Regions from separate parts of the Cupriavidus nantongensis genome, predicted to be linked through region 1. Evidence: predicted binding sites of a transcription regulator. Region 1 holds the regulator's gene; each other region holds the start of a gene.
The links. The regulator sigma-54, encoded in region 1, starts transcription at its own class of promoters, with help from an activator protein. The targets are predictions, from matches to a motif close to TGGCANGNAANCTGCTTT.

Region 1 (5,258 bases):
AAGACCGTGCCGATCGGCGAGGTCATGCACCGCAACCCGCATGTGGTCAACCAGGACCAGCTGGCGGTGGAAGCCGTGCAGGTGATGGAAGCCAACCGCATCAACCAGCTGCTGGTGGTGGACAACGACGGGCGCCTGACCGGCGCGCTGCATATCCACGACCTGACCCGCGCCAAGGTCATCTGAGCCGGCGCGCCACCGACGGTACCAGCAGCACAACGCCAAGGACACCATGCAGGCACTCCTCGCCTCCCTCAGCGGCATCGTCATGCGGCTGCTGCCGCTGCTGCTGATGGCCATCGTGGCGGGCAGCACGTTCTGGCTGGTCCAGATCAACTCCCCCAAGGAAGACCAGGCCGCACAAACCACCAAGAAGCACGAGCCGGATTACTTCATGGACCGCTTCTCGGCCACCGAGCTGGCGCCCGACGGCAGCACCAAGATCCGCTTCACCGGCGAGCGCATGGTCCATTTCGAGGACGACCAGACCTACGAGGTCACGCGTCCCGCGATGCGCGCCTACGAGCCGGACCGCCCGCCGGTGACCGCGCGCGCCGACATCGGCCGCATGAACGCCGAAGGCACGGTGATCGATTTGTACGGCAACGGCTACGTGCTGCGCCAGCAGGGCAAGGATCCGTCCAAGGACCCGCAGCTGACCGCGGCGTCGAGCTATTTCCAGCTGCTGGTCAATGACGACATCGTCAAGACCGACAAGCCCGTCAAGCTGACACGCGGCCCGTCGGTGATGACCGCCAACGGCCTGATCTTCAACAACGTCACCCGCGAAGTACAATTGCTCGGCAATGTACGCGGCACCATCATCACCGGACCGTCCCCGGGCCGTGCGCCGGGATCCTGACTCCCGGTCCGGCGCAGCCGCGCACGCAACGCCGGCCGTCACGGCCCGGCAGCGCGCGCCGATTGCCGCGCAAACCGCACCATCACGCATCCGACGCCCCTCAAGCAACCCTGCCAACATGACCGCTTCCCTGACGACATCGTCCCGTCGACGCACCGCCCCGGCCCTGCTCGCGCTGGCCCTGGCCTTCGGCCTGCTGGCCCAGCCTGCCCTAGCCGAGCGCGCGGACCGCGACAAGCCGATGGTGCTCGAGGCGGACAATGCCAGCTATGACGACGTCAAGCAGATCTATACGCTGACCGGCAACGTGGTGCTGACCAAGGGCACCATGATCCTGAAGTCCGACGCCGCCGAGCTGCGCACCGACCCCGAGGGCTACCAGTTCGCCGTGGCAACCTCGAAGCCGGGCAAGCAGGCTTATATCCGCCAGAAGCGCGAGGGCGTCGACGAATACATCGACGGCTGGGGCGACCGCATCGAATACGACGGCAAGCAGGAATTCTCCAAGCTGATCGGCAATGCCCGCATGGCGCGGCTGCAGGGCGCCAAGCTGCTCGACGAGATCCGCGGCGCGGTGCTGACCTACGACAGCCGCAAGGAACTCTATACCGCTGCCGGCGGCGGCAGCGGCGATGCCGCGGCGGCGAACCCGTCCGGCCGCGTGCGCGCGGTGCTGTCGCCCCGCCAGGACCAGAAGTCCGGCACCGCGGGCGGCTCGCCGCTGGACCTGAAGTCGGCGCCCGCGCCCGCCAACAAACCCTGACCGTACCCATGACCGATACCGCCACCATTGCCGACAAGCCTGTCGTCGAAGCCAACTCCGTCCTGCCCGGCGGCAGCACGCTGGTCGTGCGCCACCTGAAGAAGCGCTATGGCTCGCGCACGGTGGTCAAGGACGTCTCGCTCGACGTCAAGAGCGGCGAGGTGGTCGGACTGCTCGGCCCCAACGGCGCGGGCAAGACCACGTCGTTCTACATGATCGTCGGCCTGGTGGCGCTGGACGAAGGCGACATCGTGCTCGACGGCGACCACATCAGCGGCCTGCCGATTCACGAGCGCGCGCGCATGGGGCTGTCGTACCTGCCGCAGGAAGCCTCGGTGTTCCGCAAGCTCAACGTCGAGGAAAACATCCGCGCAGTGCTCGAGCTGCAGATCGACAAGGGCAAGCCGCTGGCCAAGGCCGAGATCGAGCGCCGCCTCGATGCGCTGCTCGACGACCTGCAGATCGCGCACCTGCGCAACAACCCGGCGCTGTCGCTGTCCGGCGGCGAGCGCCGCCGCGTCGAAATCGCGCGCGCGCTGGCGTCGTCGCCGCGCTTCATCCTGCTCGACGAACCGTTCGCCGGCGTCGATCCGATCGCGGTGGGCGAGATCCAGCGCATCGTCAGCTTCCTGAAGGCGCGCAATATCGGCGTGCTGATCACCGACCACAACGTGCGCGAGACGCTCGGCATCTGCGACCACGCCTACATCATCAGCGAAGGCACGGTGCTGGCCGCGGGCCAGCCCGAAGAGATCATCGCCAACGACGCCGTGCGGCGCGTCTACCTGGGCGAGAACTTCCGCATGTGACAAGCTGGCGGCCCGGCGCGGGCCGCCATGGCTGCATGGCAGGGAGAGCCAGCGGCGATCACGGCGCATCAGCGATAGCAATTTCCGTTCCAACATCGGAAAGATGCGCATAAAATAGGTCGCATGAAACCGTCGCTACAGCTCCGCCTCTCCCAGCACCTGGCCCTGACCCCGCAGCTGCAACAGTCGATCCGGCTGCTGCAGCTTTCCACGCTGGAACTGCAGCAGGAAGTCGAACAGGCGCTGACGGAAAACCCGCTGCTCGAGCGGGAGAACGACTGGATCGAAAGCCCGCTGCGCGTGGCCGCCGACGGCTCGGTCAACTTGCAAAGCGCGCCCGCGCCCGCCCCCGCCGAGCCCCAGGGCAATGGCGACGCCCGCACCGAAGGCGCCGCCGATGACGGCTACGGCGACAACAGCAGCGGCGACGACTACAGCAACGGCGACTGGAGCCTGGACGACTTCGCCCGCCGCCCGCAAGGCGACGAGGACGAAAAGACGCCGATGCAGCTGCGCGATGCCGAGCCCACGCTGCGCGAATACCTGATGGAGCAGTTGACGCCGCTGAAGATCTCGGCGCGCGACAAGGGGCTCGCCATCTTCCTGATCGAATCGCTCGACGACGATGGCTACCTGAGCGCATCGCTCGAAGAGATCTGCGCGGAGCTGCCCGAAGAACTCGAGTTCGACCCCGACGAAGTCCACGCCATCCTGACGCTGCTGCAGAGCTTCGATCCGCCCGGCGTGGGCGCGCGCAACGCGGCCGAATGCCTGGCGCTGCAATTGCGCCGCCTGACGCACCCGCAGCGCGAACTGGCGCTGACCATCGTCACCCATCACCTGGAACTTCTTGCGGTACGCGACTACACGCGGCTGAAGAAGGCCCTGCAGGTCGATGAAGTCGCGCTCAAGGCCGCGCATGACCTGATCCGCTCGCTGGCGCCCTACCCGGGCCACGCGTACAGCCGCCCCGAGGCCGACTTCGTCGTGCCCGATGTGTTCGTGCGCAAGAGCGGTGGCGGCTGGATCGCGCAGCTCAATCCGGATGTGATGCCGAGGCTGCGCATCAATGATATGTATGCCCAGATCCTGCGTGGCGCCAAGGGCGAAACCGGCACCGCGGGGCTGCAGCAGAAGCTGCAGGAGGCGCGCTGGCTGATCAAGAACATCCAGCAAAGGTTCGACACGATCCTGCGGGTTTCGCAGGCCATTGTCGAGCGTCAAAAGAACTTTTTCACCCACGGTGAAATCGCCATGCGCCCCTTGGTTTTGCGGGAGATTGCCGATACACTGGGTTTACACGAGTCAACCATCTCCCGGGTGACGACCAATAAATACATGGCCACGCCGATGGGTACTTTCGAACTGAAGTACTTCTTCGGCAGCCACGTGTCCACCGAGACCGGTGGCGCGGCTTCATCAACGGCCATCCGCGCCTTGATCAAGCAACTGATAGGAGCCGAAGACCCGAGGAATCCCCTTTCCGACAGTCGCATCGCCGAACTGCTGGGCGAACAGGGCTTCGTTGTCGCGCGCCGCACCGTCGCCAAGTATCGTGAAGCCTTGAAAATCCCCGCAGTCAATCTCCGCAAGTCTTTGTAGCCGAGCCCACCGCCTGCCTGGTGAGGCTCTTTCAGAAGGAGAAGCGCTATGAACTTCAAGATCAGTGGACACCACCTGGACATCACGCCGCCTCTGCGTGAGTACGTGGAAACGAAGCTGGAGCGAATCGTCAGGCATTTCGATCAAGTCATTGGCGTTAGCGTGCTGCTCTCTGTCGACAATCACAAGGAAAAGGACCGGCGTCAGTACGCGGAAATCAATCTGCATCTCAAGGGCAAGGACATCTTTGTCGAAGCGCATCATGAAGACCTGTATGCGGCGATCGACGCACTCGTCGACAAGCTGGACCGTCAGGTGATTCGCTACAAGGATCGCGTGCAAGGCCACGACCGCGAAGCGGTCAAGTACCAGATGGCCGCAGCGCAAATGCAGCAATAAACCCGTGCCCGGCAGCCCCGCAGAGGGCTGCTGAACCAGGATTCCACAGGCAAGCCGCGCCGCGAAGCGCGGCTTTTTTGCGCCCCGGGGGCGGTGCCGGCTGTGGCAGCGGAGCAAACCTTGTCACGCATGGGAGCCCGAAATGTTCGCAAGCGCAGCGCCAAGGTGTATGCTGCGCCATACAAAGAGAGAGAAATCGTGGCCGCATCCGCTGGCGCTGCACCGCACAAGGCAGGGGTAGCCGCTGCTCTATAATGGGCCGGACGTCCCCCCGCCCGCAGCGGCAGGGAGCCAGCCGCTGCCCGGCGGAACGATCCGCCCGCTAACTGAAATCCTGCGCATCGCCCATGAATCGTTTGGCCAAATTGCTGCCACCCGGCAACATCACCCTCGACGTCAGCGTCACCAGCAAGAAACGTGTGTTCGAGCAGGCCGGGCTCCTCTTCGAGAACAACCATGGCGTGGCGCGCGCCATCGTCACCGACAACCTGTTCGCGCGCGAGTCGCTGGGCTCGACCGGACTGGGCGCCGGCGTGGCGATCCCGCACGGGCGCATCAAGGGCCTGAAGCAGCCGCTGGCCGCGTTCATGCGCCTGGCCGAGCCGATTCCGTTCGAATCGCCGGACGGCAAGCCGGTTTCGCTGCTGATCTTTCTTCTGGTGCCGGAACAGGCCACGCAGCAACACCTGGAAATCTTGTCCGAGATCGCGCAGCTGCTGTCGGATCGCGACATGCGCGAGGGCCTGGCGACCCTGCCCACGCCCGATGCCGTGCACGAACTGCTGATCGCATGGCATCCCTGATCCACTGATTCCCCTTTAGC
Region 2 (5,258 bases), 830 kb from region 1:
CTACATCGGTTGGCGCCGCATCTTGCCTTAAGGGCTACGTGTCGTGCTCTTCGGGTTTGCCCTGATTCCGGATTTTTCTGCGGGAATTGTCTGCCTTGATGGGTCGACGCCCGGCGCGCGCCCGGTATAATGGCGCCCGATCTGTAGAAAATCTACAGGCGATAGCGTCGCTGCGGCGCCGCTCGCCACGTCCATTCCGCCCACAAGGACCGTCACGCCATGCCTTCCGCCGTCCATGCCGAGCTTCAGGCCGTTACCGATCGCATCGTTGCGCGCAGCCGCGCCAGCCGTGCCGCCTACCTTGCCCGCTGCGAGCGCGCGCAGGCGGAGCTGGCGCCGCTGCGCGGCATGTCCTGCGCCAACCTGGCGCACGGCTTTGCCGCACTGCCCGCCAGCGACAAGCTCATGCTGCGCGTCGACCATGCGCCCAACCTGGGCATCGTTACCGCGTACAACGACATGCTGTCGGCGCACCAGCCCTACGAGCGCTATCCCGCCGTGATCCGCGAGGCCGCGCGCGCGGTCGGCGCGGTGGCGCAGGTGGCCGGCGGCGTGCCGGCGATGTGCGACGGCATTACGCAGGGCAACGCCGGCATGGAGCTGTCGCTGTTCTCGCGCGATGCGATTGCCATGGGCACCGCGGTGGCGCTGTCGCACAACACCTTCGATGCCGCGCTGATGCTGGGGGTGTGCGACAAGATCGTGCCGGGCCTGCTGATGGGCGCGCTGCAGTTCGGCCACCTGCCGATGGTGTTCGTGCCGGCGGGCCCAATGGCCAGCGGGCTGCCCAACAAGGAAAAGGCGCGCGTGCGCCAGCTCTACGCCACCGGCCAGGTCGGGCGCGATGCGCTGCTGGAAGCCGAATGCCAGGCGTATCACGGCGCCGGCACCTGCACGTTCTACGGCACCGCCAACAGCAACCAGTTCCTGATGGAAATCATGGGCCTGCACCTGCCGGGCGCGGCCTTCGTCCATCCCGACAGCGGCCTGCGCGATGCGCTGACGGCCGCTGCGGCGCAGCGCGCGATCGCGCTGCGCGCGCGCGGCGACGATTACCTGCCGCTGGCGCGCATCGTCGACGAACGCGCCATCGCCAACGCCATGGTCGGCCTGCTCGCCACCGGCGGCTCGACCAACCACACCATCCACCTGGTGGCGATGGCGCGCGCCGCCGGCATCGTCATCGACTGGAACGATTTCGACTTGCTGTCGCGCATCACGCCGCTGCTGGCGCGGGTCTATCCCAACGGCTCGGCCGATGTGAACCACTTCCATGCCGCCGGCGGCGCCGGCTTCGTGATCCGCGAGCTGCTGCAGGCCGGCCTGCTGCACGAGGACGTGCAGACCGTGGCCGGCCCGGGCCTGGCCCGTTATGCGCAGGAACCGGTGATGACGGACGGCGTGCTGCACTGGCGCGACGGCGCCGCCCAGAGCGGCGACCCGCAGGTGCTGGCGACCGCCGCCGCGCCGTTCTCCACCGAGGGCGGGCTGCGGCTGATGCAGGGCAACCTGGGTCGCGGCGTGATCAAGGTCTCGGCGGTGGCGCCGGAGCACCGCGTGGTCGAAGCCCCGGTGCGCGTGTTCGATTCGCAGGAGGCGCTGCAGGCGGCGTTCGACGCTGGCGAACTGGGCGGCCAACTCGGCGGCGACCTGGTCGCGGTGGTGCGTTTCCAGGGGCCGAATGCCAACGGCATGCCCGAACTGCACCGGCTGACCCCGGTGCTGGGGGCGCTGCAGGACGCCGGCCACAAGGTGGCGCTGGTGACCGACGGGCGCATGTCCGGCGCCTCGGGCAAGGTGCCGGCGGTGATCCACGTCGGTCCCGAGGCGCTGGCCGGCGGCGCGCTGGCGCGCGTGCGTGACGGCGATCGCATCCGCGTCGACGCCGTCGCCGGCACGCTGCAATGGTTGGGCGACGAGGCCGAATTCGCGGCGCGGGCGCCGGCGCGCGCGCCGGCCGATCCGTTCGCGCAGTTCAGCCTGGGGCGTGGCCTGTTCGGCCTGTTCCGGCGCCATGCGCGGATCGCGGAAGAGGGCGGCAGCGCACTCGACCTGTCCGAACTGGATGCCGCAGTGGCCGGCGCCGACGGCCGTACCGCCGAGTTGCGATCCGTCGCACAATAACCGGACCAGGACAGGCAGGCAACCGACAAGGATGGTCCCACCATCCGATACCAAGACCGACGGAGCAGACATGATCTATATCCTGATGGGCGTTTCCGGCAGCGGCAAGACCACGGTCGGCCAGCTGCTGGCGCAGCGGCTGGGCTGCGGCTTCCATGACGCCGACGACTTCCACAGCGACGCCAACAAGGCCAAGATGCACGCCGGCATCCCGCTGACCGACGAAGACCGCTGGCCGTGGCTGGCCGCGATGCGCGCGGCCATCGACACCGCCCGCGCCGAGGGTCGCACCCATGTGTTCACCTGCTCGGCGCTGCGCCAGGCTTACCGCGACCGGCTGAGCCCGCCCGATGGCGGCGTGACCTTCGTCTTCATGAAGGGGGATGCCGCGCTGATCGGCCAGCGGCTGTCCGCGCGCACCGAGCACTTCTTCAACCCCGAGCTGCTGCAAAGCCAGTTCGATACGCTCGAGGAACCTGGCGACGCGCTGGCGCTCGACATCCGCCAGCCACCCGAGGCGCTGGTCGACACCATCCTGAAGGCCACCGTGCGGCAGGGCGCCAGCGCTGCGCGCTGAACTGACGCGGCCGTGCCTCTGGTAGGCATGGCCTCGGATTCCCGAAGGCAACGCAAACCACGGCCGCCGGCCTCACCGGCGGCCGTTTTCTTGCGTGCGCTGGCAGGCATCTTGCTAGCTTCGCTTCGATGCCGGTGCCGCGCGGGTGCGATGGCACGGGCAGCCCGCCGCACCACCTTGCAGCTTTCGCCGGCACGGGTATGCTGGAAGGGCCAGTGACTCGACGGCATCACCACGGCTTGCGCCAACCGGCGCGGCCGCGCGGCAGGGCAGGACAGCCAGGGCAACCAGGGCGGCCGGTGCGGCATAGCAGCGGCGCCCGCGACATGGAGGAGCGGCCATCATGGCGGCGCGGTACTTCGACGAGATGCTGGACTGGCGCGAGGACAATGCGCCGGCGCTGATCCACGCAGGCCAGGCCTTGCCTGAAGGGGCGGTACGCCCGCACTACCGGCATTTCGCCGAATGGCTGGCGCGCCAGACCGAAAGCACCATGGCCAACAAGCGCGCCGAGGCCGACCTGGTGTTCCGGCGCGTGGGCATCACCTTCGCCGTCTACGGCGACAAGGACGAAGCCAACAGCGGCACCGAGCGTACCATTCCGTTCGACGTGGTCCCGCGCATTTTCCCCGCGAGCGAATGGACGCTGCTGGAAAAGGGCTTGCGCCAGCGCGTGGCCGCGCTGAACCGCTTCATCCACGACATCTACCACGGCCAGGACATCATCCGCGCCGGCGTGATCCCGCCCGACCAGATCTACAACAACGCCCAGTACCGGCCCGAGATGCTGGGCGTCAGCGTGCCGCACGATGTCTATGCGCATGTCGCCGGCATCGACGTGGTGCGTGCCGGCGAGGGCGAGTTCTACGTGCTGGAAGACAACCTGCGCGTGCCGTCGGGCGTGTCGTACATGCTCGAGAACCGCAAGATGATGATGCGCCTGTTCCCGGACCTGTTCGCGCGCAACCGCGTGGCGCCGGTGGCGCACTATCCCGACCTGCTGCTCGACATGCTGCGCGGGGTCTCGCCGCAGGCCATCGCCGATCCCACCGTGGTGGTGCTGACGCCGGGCATGTACAACTCGGCCTACTTCGAGCACGCCTTCCTGGCGCAGCAGATGGGGGTGGAGCTGGTCGAGGGCAGCGACCTCTTCGTCGAGGACAACCACCTGTTCATGCGCACCACGCAGGGGCCGCAGCGCATCGACGTGATCTACCGGCGCGTCGACGACGACTTCCTCGACCCGCTCGCGTTCCGCCCCGATTCCGCGCTGGGCGCCGCCGGGTTGCTGTCGGTCTACCGCGCCGGCAACGTGACCATCTGCAATGCCATCGGCACCGGCGTCGCCGACGACAAGTCGATCTACCCGTATGTGCCCGACATGATCCGCTTCTACCTGGGCGAAGAGGCGATCCTGAGCAACGTGCCGACCTATATGTGCCGGCGCGCCGATGACCTGCAGTACGTGCTGGACCATATGGCCGAACTGGTGGTCAAGGAAACCCACGGCGCCGGCGGCTACGGCATGCTGGTCGGGCCGGCGGCGACGCGCGCCGAGATCGATGCCTTCCGCGAGGTGGTCCGCTCCAGGCCGGAGCAGTACATCGCGCAGCCCACGCTGGCGCTGTCGACCTGCCCGACCTATGTCGAGGCCGGCATCGCCCCGCGCCATATCGACCTGCGCCCGTTCGTGCTGTCGGGCAAGGAGGTGCGGATGGTGCCGGGCGGGCTGACGCGCGTGGCGCTGCGCGAGGGTTCGCTGGTGGTGAATTCCTCGCAGGGTGGCGGCACCAAGGACACCTGGGTGCTGGAACGATGAACGCCGATTCGGGAGAGCCCGCATGCTGAGCCGCACCGCCGACCACCTGTTCTGGATGGCCCGCTACACCGAGCGCGCGGAGAACACCGCGCGCATGCTCGACGTCAACTACCAGACCTCGCTGCTGCCGCAATCGGCCGAAGTGGCCGAGCAGGGCTGGTGGGCCATGCTCGATATCTCGGAGCTGACCGAGGTGTTCGACCACAAGTACGGCCTGCTGTCGCGCGACGACGTGATCGACTTCATGGTACGCGACATGACCAATGCCTCGTCGATCATGAGCTGCCTGCGCGCGGCGCGCGAGAACGCGCGCGCGGTGCGCGGCTCGCTCACCACCGAGGTCTGGGAAACCGTCAACACCACCTGGCTGGAGGTGCAGCGCCTGATTGCCGACGGCGTGCTGAAGGAAGACCCGGCGCGCTTCTTCGAATGGGTCAAGTTCCGCTCGCACCTGGCGCGCGGGGTCCAGTTCGGCACCATGCTCAAGGACGATGCCTTTCATTTCATGCGGCTGGGCACCTTCCTGGAGCGCGCCGACAATACCGCGCGCATTCTCGACGTCAAGTTCCAGGCGTCCAACGGCCGGGAGGGCGAGCAGCCCGAGGCCAACCCCGACCAGGGCGGTGGCCACAATGACTTCTACCACTGGGCGGCGATCCTGCGCTCGGTGTCGGGCTTCGAGGTCTACCGCAAGGTCTATCGCGCGGTGATCACGCCGCAGCGCGTGGCCGAACTGCT
Region 3 (5,258 bases), on a different contig from region 1:
GTGGCGTTGTAGAAGCGCTCGCCGGCCTGCTGCCGCGCCTGCCAGTGCTCCAGGCGCGGCTTGTAGTAGCGTTCGAAGGTCTGCGGGTATTTCTCGACCAGCCACGCCATCTCGTCGGCCCTTGGCACCCACGTATGGAAGGCGGCGGCGCCCGCATAGTTGTAGAACGTGGCCCAGGCCTCGTGCGTGATGCGGTCCTTGGTGCGGGTGGCCACGTCGTGGTACTTGGGCATGCGCAGGCCATAGCGCTCCAGGTCCTTGAACAGCGCCCCGCCCGCCTGCTCGAAGTACATCTCCCACGCTTCGGCCCACGACATCACGCGCTTGGGGAGCATGTAGTCCATCATCATCCCGACCAGCGTCAGCAGGCGGAAGCCGCGCCAGAACCATTTGTCCAGCCACTTCTGCAGGATCGGGATGTTGCCGGGATCCTGCTCGCACAGGAACTTGACCACCTCCAGTCCCAGCGTCATGTGGCGCGACTCGTCCGACTGCGCCGAGAAGCCGAAGGTCACCGTGGCCATGTCGCCGTTGTAGGCGGCGCCCGACATGAACGGCATGAACAGCAGGTTGGTCAGCACGTACTCGAACGAGAACGAGATCGCGGTGATGAACTCGAACGGCCCCGCGCTCATCGCATCCTCGAAATAGGACTTGGGCACCGACAGGTACCAGACCCGGTCGTGCATGTGGCGCCACTCGCCAAAGCCGTGGAAGTACTTGTTATAGACCGACAGCGTGTGCAGCTGGGTCTGCGCATGGCGCAGCTCGTCGATCGACTGCATCTGCGCCGCCACGCGTGCGCCGGCGCCGCGGAAATGCCGGCCCAGGTGCGCGTAGCCGCGGTGCGCGGCGTATTCCAGCGGCGTCACGCCGGTCAGGAACAGCCGCAGCGCGTTCAGGTAGCGCGGGTCGGATACGTTGAGGTGGCCGTTGTTCTGCACGAACGAGTCGATGATCGCGTACAGCTTGCGCTCTTTCTCGGACTGGTATTTCCAGTACGCATCCATGGTCATGCGGAACGGGTCTTCCCATTTGTCCCAGTCGTGGATGCGGATGCCCTCGTACTTGTCGAACGGGAAGACCTTGTCCATCGGCTCGTAGGTCGTTTCCCAGGCCAGGTCCCGCGTCATCGAGGCGTACTTCTCGCGCAGGTTGAGCTTCTTGCGTGCGTCCATGATGTCTCCTTGTTGTTTGCGATGCCGCGGGGCGGTCAGGCGTTCCAGCGCAGCGTGAAGGCGTCTTCGTCCTCGTCGATGTTTCCGCACAGCGAGACCAGGTTCAGGTGGATCTCCTGCAGGTCCCAGTCGCGTCCGAGCTTGCCGGCCACCAGCTCGCGCACGATGGTCAGGTGTCCGGGCGCATCGATCTTGACCATGGCGGGAAACTGCGACACCACCGCATGCGGGTTGGCTTCGGTAATGGCGTCGATGATGGGACGGGTGTCGTCGTTGTTCTGCAAGGCGATGTAGACGTTGGCGGCGGCGGTCATGGGTAGGCTCCGAGGGTCCATGGGTCAGGCGGCAAGGCCGAGCTTGCTCAGGCGCACTTCAAGCTGCTCGCGGCACAGCGCGACCATCTGCGCGCCGTCGGCGCCGGTCAGTGCGTTGGCGACCGGCACCAGCGCTTCGGCCACCTGCGCGGCGGCGGCATGCGCCCAGCCGGACAGCAGCACGCGGTTGGCATCGGACTCGGCCGCGGCGGCCTGGACCACGGCGTCGACCCAGCGCGCATGCTCGTCGCGCCAGTCGTTCATGAACTCGGTCAGCACCGCCAGCCCGGTACCGCAGGCGCGCGCGATGACCGCATCGGCGTGCTGGTAGACCAGCGGGTAGAGCAGTCCGTCCAGCACCAGGTTCTGGACGACGAAAGTCTCGAACCAGTCCGCGGTAACGAAGGTGTGTTCGACGAAGCGGCGCAGCGGCTGCCACGCGGCGCCCTCCAGCCAGGCCACCCTGGCCCGCTCCAGCGCCACGCCGGTATTGCCGTCGAGCAGCATGCCGATGCGCGACAGGTACTGGGCGATGCCCAGGCGATCCATGGCGCAATAGGTGCAGGCCTGCGTGATCGCCGTGCCCCAGCCGTAGTCGGCGCAATAGAAGTTGTTCATGTTGGCGCCCCACTCCACATGGCGCAGCGGCAGCAGGCCCGTGGCCAGGCGCTCCTGCCATTCGGCCGGCAGCGCCTGCAGCAGGCCGCGCTTCTCGACGAAGGCAAAGCTCTTCTCGGCGGCGTCCTGCTGGCGGCCGCGCGCGGTCACGTAGGCGCCGTAGTAGAACTGGCGCGGGTCCTTCAGCGCATACCAGTCCTCCATCACGATCGCGGTGCGGCGCTTGTCGTACAGCTCAAAGCCGGGGTCCCAGGTGGGGCGGTAGTGGAAGTTCACCTCCGACTGCACGTCGTAGGTGGCCTCCTGGTAGCGCGACGCCGGCTTGTCGCCGAAGCGGCGCGCGACATGGCCGTAGGTCTGGCGCAGCGGCTGGATCTGCTGGGTCTTGATATCGACTTGCATCGCTTGGTCTCCTGTATCCCTTCTCGTTGTGATGTGGCGGCAGGCGGGCCGCGTCAGTCGTCGGCTTCGGGCTGCGGCGAGGCTTCAGGCGCAGGCAGGAAGCGCACGCGGTTGACGCAGCAGAAGGCTTCGAACATCGGCTCCGGCATGATCAGTTCGACGTTGAGCTCGGGGTCGGCCACGCTGAAGACGAATTGCACGAACCCCTCCGGGGTACGGCCCTCGACCCGCACATAGCGCGGCGTGGCTTCGAACAGGGGAACCGACGGGGTGGTCATCGCGCGCTCCTTGGCGTGGCTGGACGCGGGCCTTACTGCGAAGACCGTGCCAGCGGCCGCAAGCCTTGTGGCACAACGGTTTCCGGGAATTGGCAGAGGCCATCGTGCGCGTTTACCCGAAAGCGCAGGCAGGACCGCCATCGATGAATTGATGATGCGGTCCGCGAGCGTTGATCAAATGATCAAAAGCCGCGCCGGGCGGGCGTTTGCGGGCAGCGCGCAACGAAGGGGGCGATGGCGCTGCGGCGCAGCAGCGCGTGCGGGACAGGAGGAGGAAAGGGCTTGATCCGGCAGCGGAAAATCGCTCGCGCTGCGCAGCATGGCGCGGATGCGGGGCGATGCAAGGCCTGGGAGCGCCTGCATCAAATGATCAAATGGAAAAGCGGAAGGGAAAGGAAGCGCGGCCTCAGTCGCCGTGCCCATTCCCCCCACGCGCACCCCGCGTCTTCCACCGATACGCCAGCTGCGGCCGCGTAATCCCCAGCAACCGCGCGGCCTGGCTCATGTTGCCATCCGCGCGCTGCATCGCGGCCTCCATCAGCACGGTCTCGACATCGCCCAGCGCCAGCTGCTGTTCTGACATCTGGTCCAGCAGCGCATGGACCGCGGCTTCGCGCAGGTCCGGCAGCGTGCCGCCCGCGCCCAGCCGTGGCGCGGTATCCAGCGGCGGCGCCACGGTGCCCGGCAGGAACAGGTGGTCGGCGCCAATCTGGCCGCCGTGGCTGGCCAGGATCACGCCGCGCTCGATCACGTTCTCCAGTTCGCGCACATTGCCGGGCCAGTCATAGTGGCGCAGTTCGGCCAGCGCGCGGTCGGTGATGCCGACGATGCGCTTGCCGTGGCGCGCGCCGTAGCGGGCCACGAAGCGCTCCGCCAGTGGCCGGATATCGTCGAGCCGCTCGCGCAGCGGCGGTATCGTGACCGGGTAGACGTTGAGGCGGTAATACAGGTCCTTGCGGAAGGTGCCCTGCTTCACCGCTTCGGCCAGGTCGACATTGGTCGCGGCCACCAGCCGCACGTCCACCTTGCGCGCGGCGGTGCCACCCACGCGCTCGACCTCGCCCTCCTGCAGCACGCGCAGCAGCTTGGACTGCGCCGAGGCCGAGAGCTCGCCCAGTTCATCCAGAAACAAGGTGCCGCCATGCGCGCGTTCGAAGCGGCCGGGCCGCGACTGGGTCGCGCCGGTGAAGGCGCCTTTCTCCACGCCAAACAGCTCCGACTCGATCAGTTCATCGGGAATCGCCGCGCAGTTGACCGCGACGAAGGGCTTGTCGGCGCGCGCACTCACGCCGTGCAAGGCCTGCGCGAAGCGCTCCTTGCCCACGCCGGTCTCGCCCAGCAGCAGCACCGTCACGTTGCTGGCGGCGGCTCGCTGCAGCAGGCCCCATGCGGCGCGAAAGCCGGGTGAGGTGCCGACCAGGTCGGCCGGCGTAGCTGGCCCGCCCTGCAGCGCGCGCAGGTGCTCGACCTCGCTCTGCAAGGCGATCAGGGTCTCGATCACGGGGTCGGGCTGGTACAGCGCCAGCACCTGTGCGCCATCTTCCCAGGCTTCCACCGGCTTGCCGACGATGCGGCAATGCGGATGCCCGCAGGCAATGCACTCCACCTCGCGATACAGGATGGTTCGGCCCATCAGCGCCGAGGTGTAGCCGGTGGCATAGCCGATCTGCATCCAGCAGGCAGGCTGGTCGACGATGCCGAACAACTGCCGGTGCACGTCGCCCTCGAACGAGTCTTCCCACAGGAACTCGCCATCGTAGATGCCGGCGGCAATGTCGATATCGACCTTGACCGGCGTGACCCGCACCACCCCCTCGATGGTATGCAGGCAAGGGCCGATCTCGAGCTGGCCGAAGTCGCTGTGGCCCGCGCGCAGTTTCCTGGCCACTTCGGCATCGCGCATGCCCGAATGAAAACCCATGCGCGTGAACAGCCCGCGCGCGCGCTCCATGCCCAGGGTGTCCACCAGTTCCTTGCGCAGCGCGGCCAGCGCAGCGGTGTGGATCAGGATCATGCGCTGCTCGTCCAGCCAGATCGCGCCCTCCTCCATGGCGAAGCGCAGGCGGCGGGCAAGATCGGCCAGGCCATCGCGCATGGTGGCCGAGAACTTGTCGGTTGAACTGCTCATTGTCTCCCCTCAGTGCCGGCGGATGATCCGCTCGAATGTGCCTTTCGGCTGGCATGCTACGCACATTATGTGCCAGGGAGAAAGAGATGGCGCGCCAGCGCCGCCGGTGCGCGCAGCGCTGGATGCGCCCCGCTGCGGGTCGCCGGCGACCATGAGCTATCGCGACGTTGCCACCTCACTGGTATGGTCGCGCACGGTGGCGTGGGGATGCAGCGGCGCCAATGGACGGCGTCAGGTTCCAGTAAACCGTGGCTTGCGCTTTTCCTGCCAGGCCAGCGCACCTTCGCGGATATCCTGCGAGCCATTGGCCGCGCCGATGTCGGCGGCCAGTGCCGCGGCA

Region 2: A2G96_RS06920 (circularly permuted type 2 ATP-grasp protein) is a predicted target of sigma-54. The motif match lies at 2,802-2,819, and genes of this name have one in related genera.
Region 3: A2G96_RS22725 (phenol hydroxylase subunit) is a predicted target of sigma-54. The motif match lies at 2,825-2,842, and genes of this name have one in related genera.

Annotation. Positions count from the first base shown of each region.
Region 1 is NZ_CP014844.1:670,277-675,534, reverse strand. Features, by position in the region: gene A2G96_RS03080 (KpsF/GutQ family sugar-phosphate isomerase) at 1-186, shown strand, start outside; gene lptC (LPS export ABC transporter periplasmic protein LptC) at 233-862, shown strand; gene lptA (lipopolysaccharide transport periplasmic protein LptA) at 981-1,625, shown strand; gene lptB (LPS export ABC transporter ATP-binding protein) at 1,634-2,434, shown strand; gene A2G96_RS03060 (RNA polymerase factor sigma-54) at 2,558-4,036, shown strand; gene hpf (ribosome hibernation-promoting factor, HPF/YfiA family) at 4,085-4,435, shown strand; gene A2G96_RS03050 (PTS sugar transporter subunit IIA) at 4,783-5,238, shown strand.
Region 2 is NZ_CP014844.1:1,496,977-1,502,234, forward strand. Features, by position in the region: gene edd (phosphogluconate dehydratase) at 220-2,124, shown strand; gene A2G96_RS06915 (gluconokinase) at 2,195-2,701, shown strand; gene A2G96_RS06920 (circularly permuted type 2 ATP-grasp protein) at 3,045-4,520, shown strand; gene A2G96_RS06925 (alpha-E domain-containing protein) at 4,543-5,258, shown strand, end outside.
Region 3 is NZ_CP014845.1:302,755-308,012, reverse strand. Features, by position in the region: gene A2G96_RS22740 (aromatic/alkene/methane monooxygenase hydroxylase/oxygenase subunit alpha) at 1-1,178, opposite strand, end outside; gene A2G96_RS22735 (MmoB/DmpM family protein) at 1,214-1,492, opposite strand; gene A2G96_RS22730 (aromatic/alkene monooxygenase hydroxylase subunit beta) at 1,517-2,512, opposite strand; gene A2G96_RS22725 (phenol hydroxylase subunit) at 2,566-2,790, opposite strand; gene poxR (phenol degradation transcriptional regulator PoxR) at 3,197-4,918, opposite strand; gene A2G96_RS22715 (enoyl-CoA hydratase/isomerase family protein) at 5,150-5,258, opposite strand, start outside.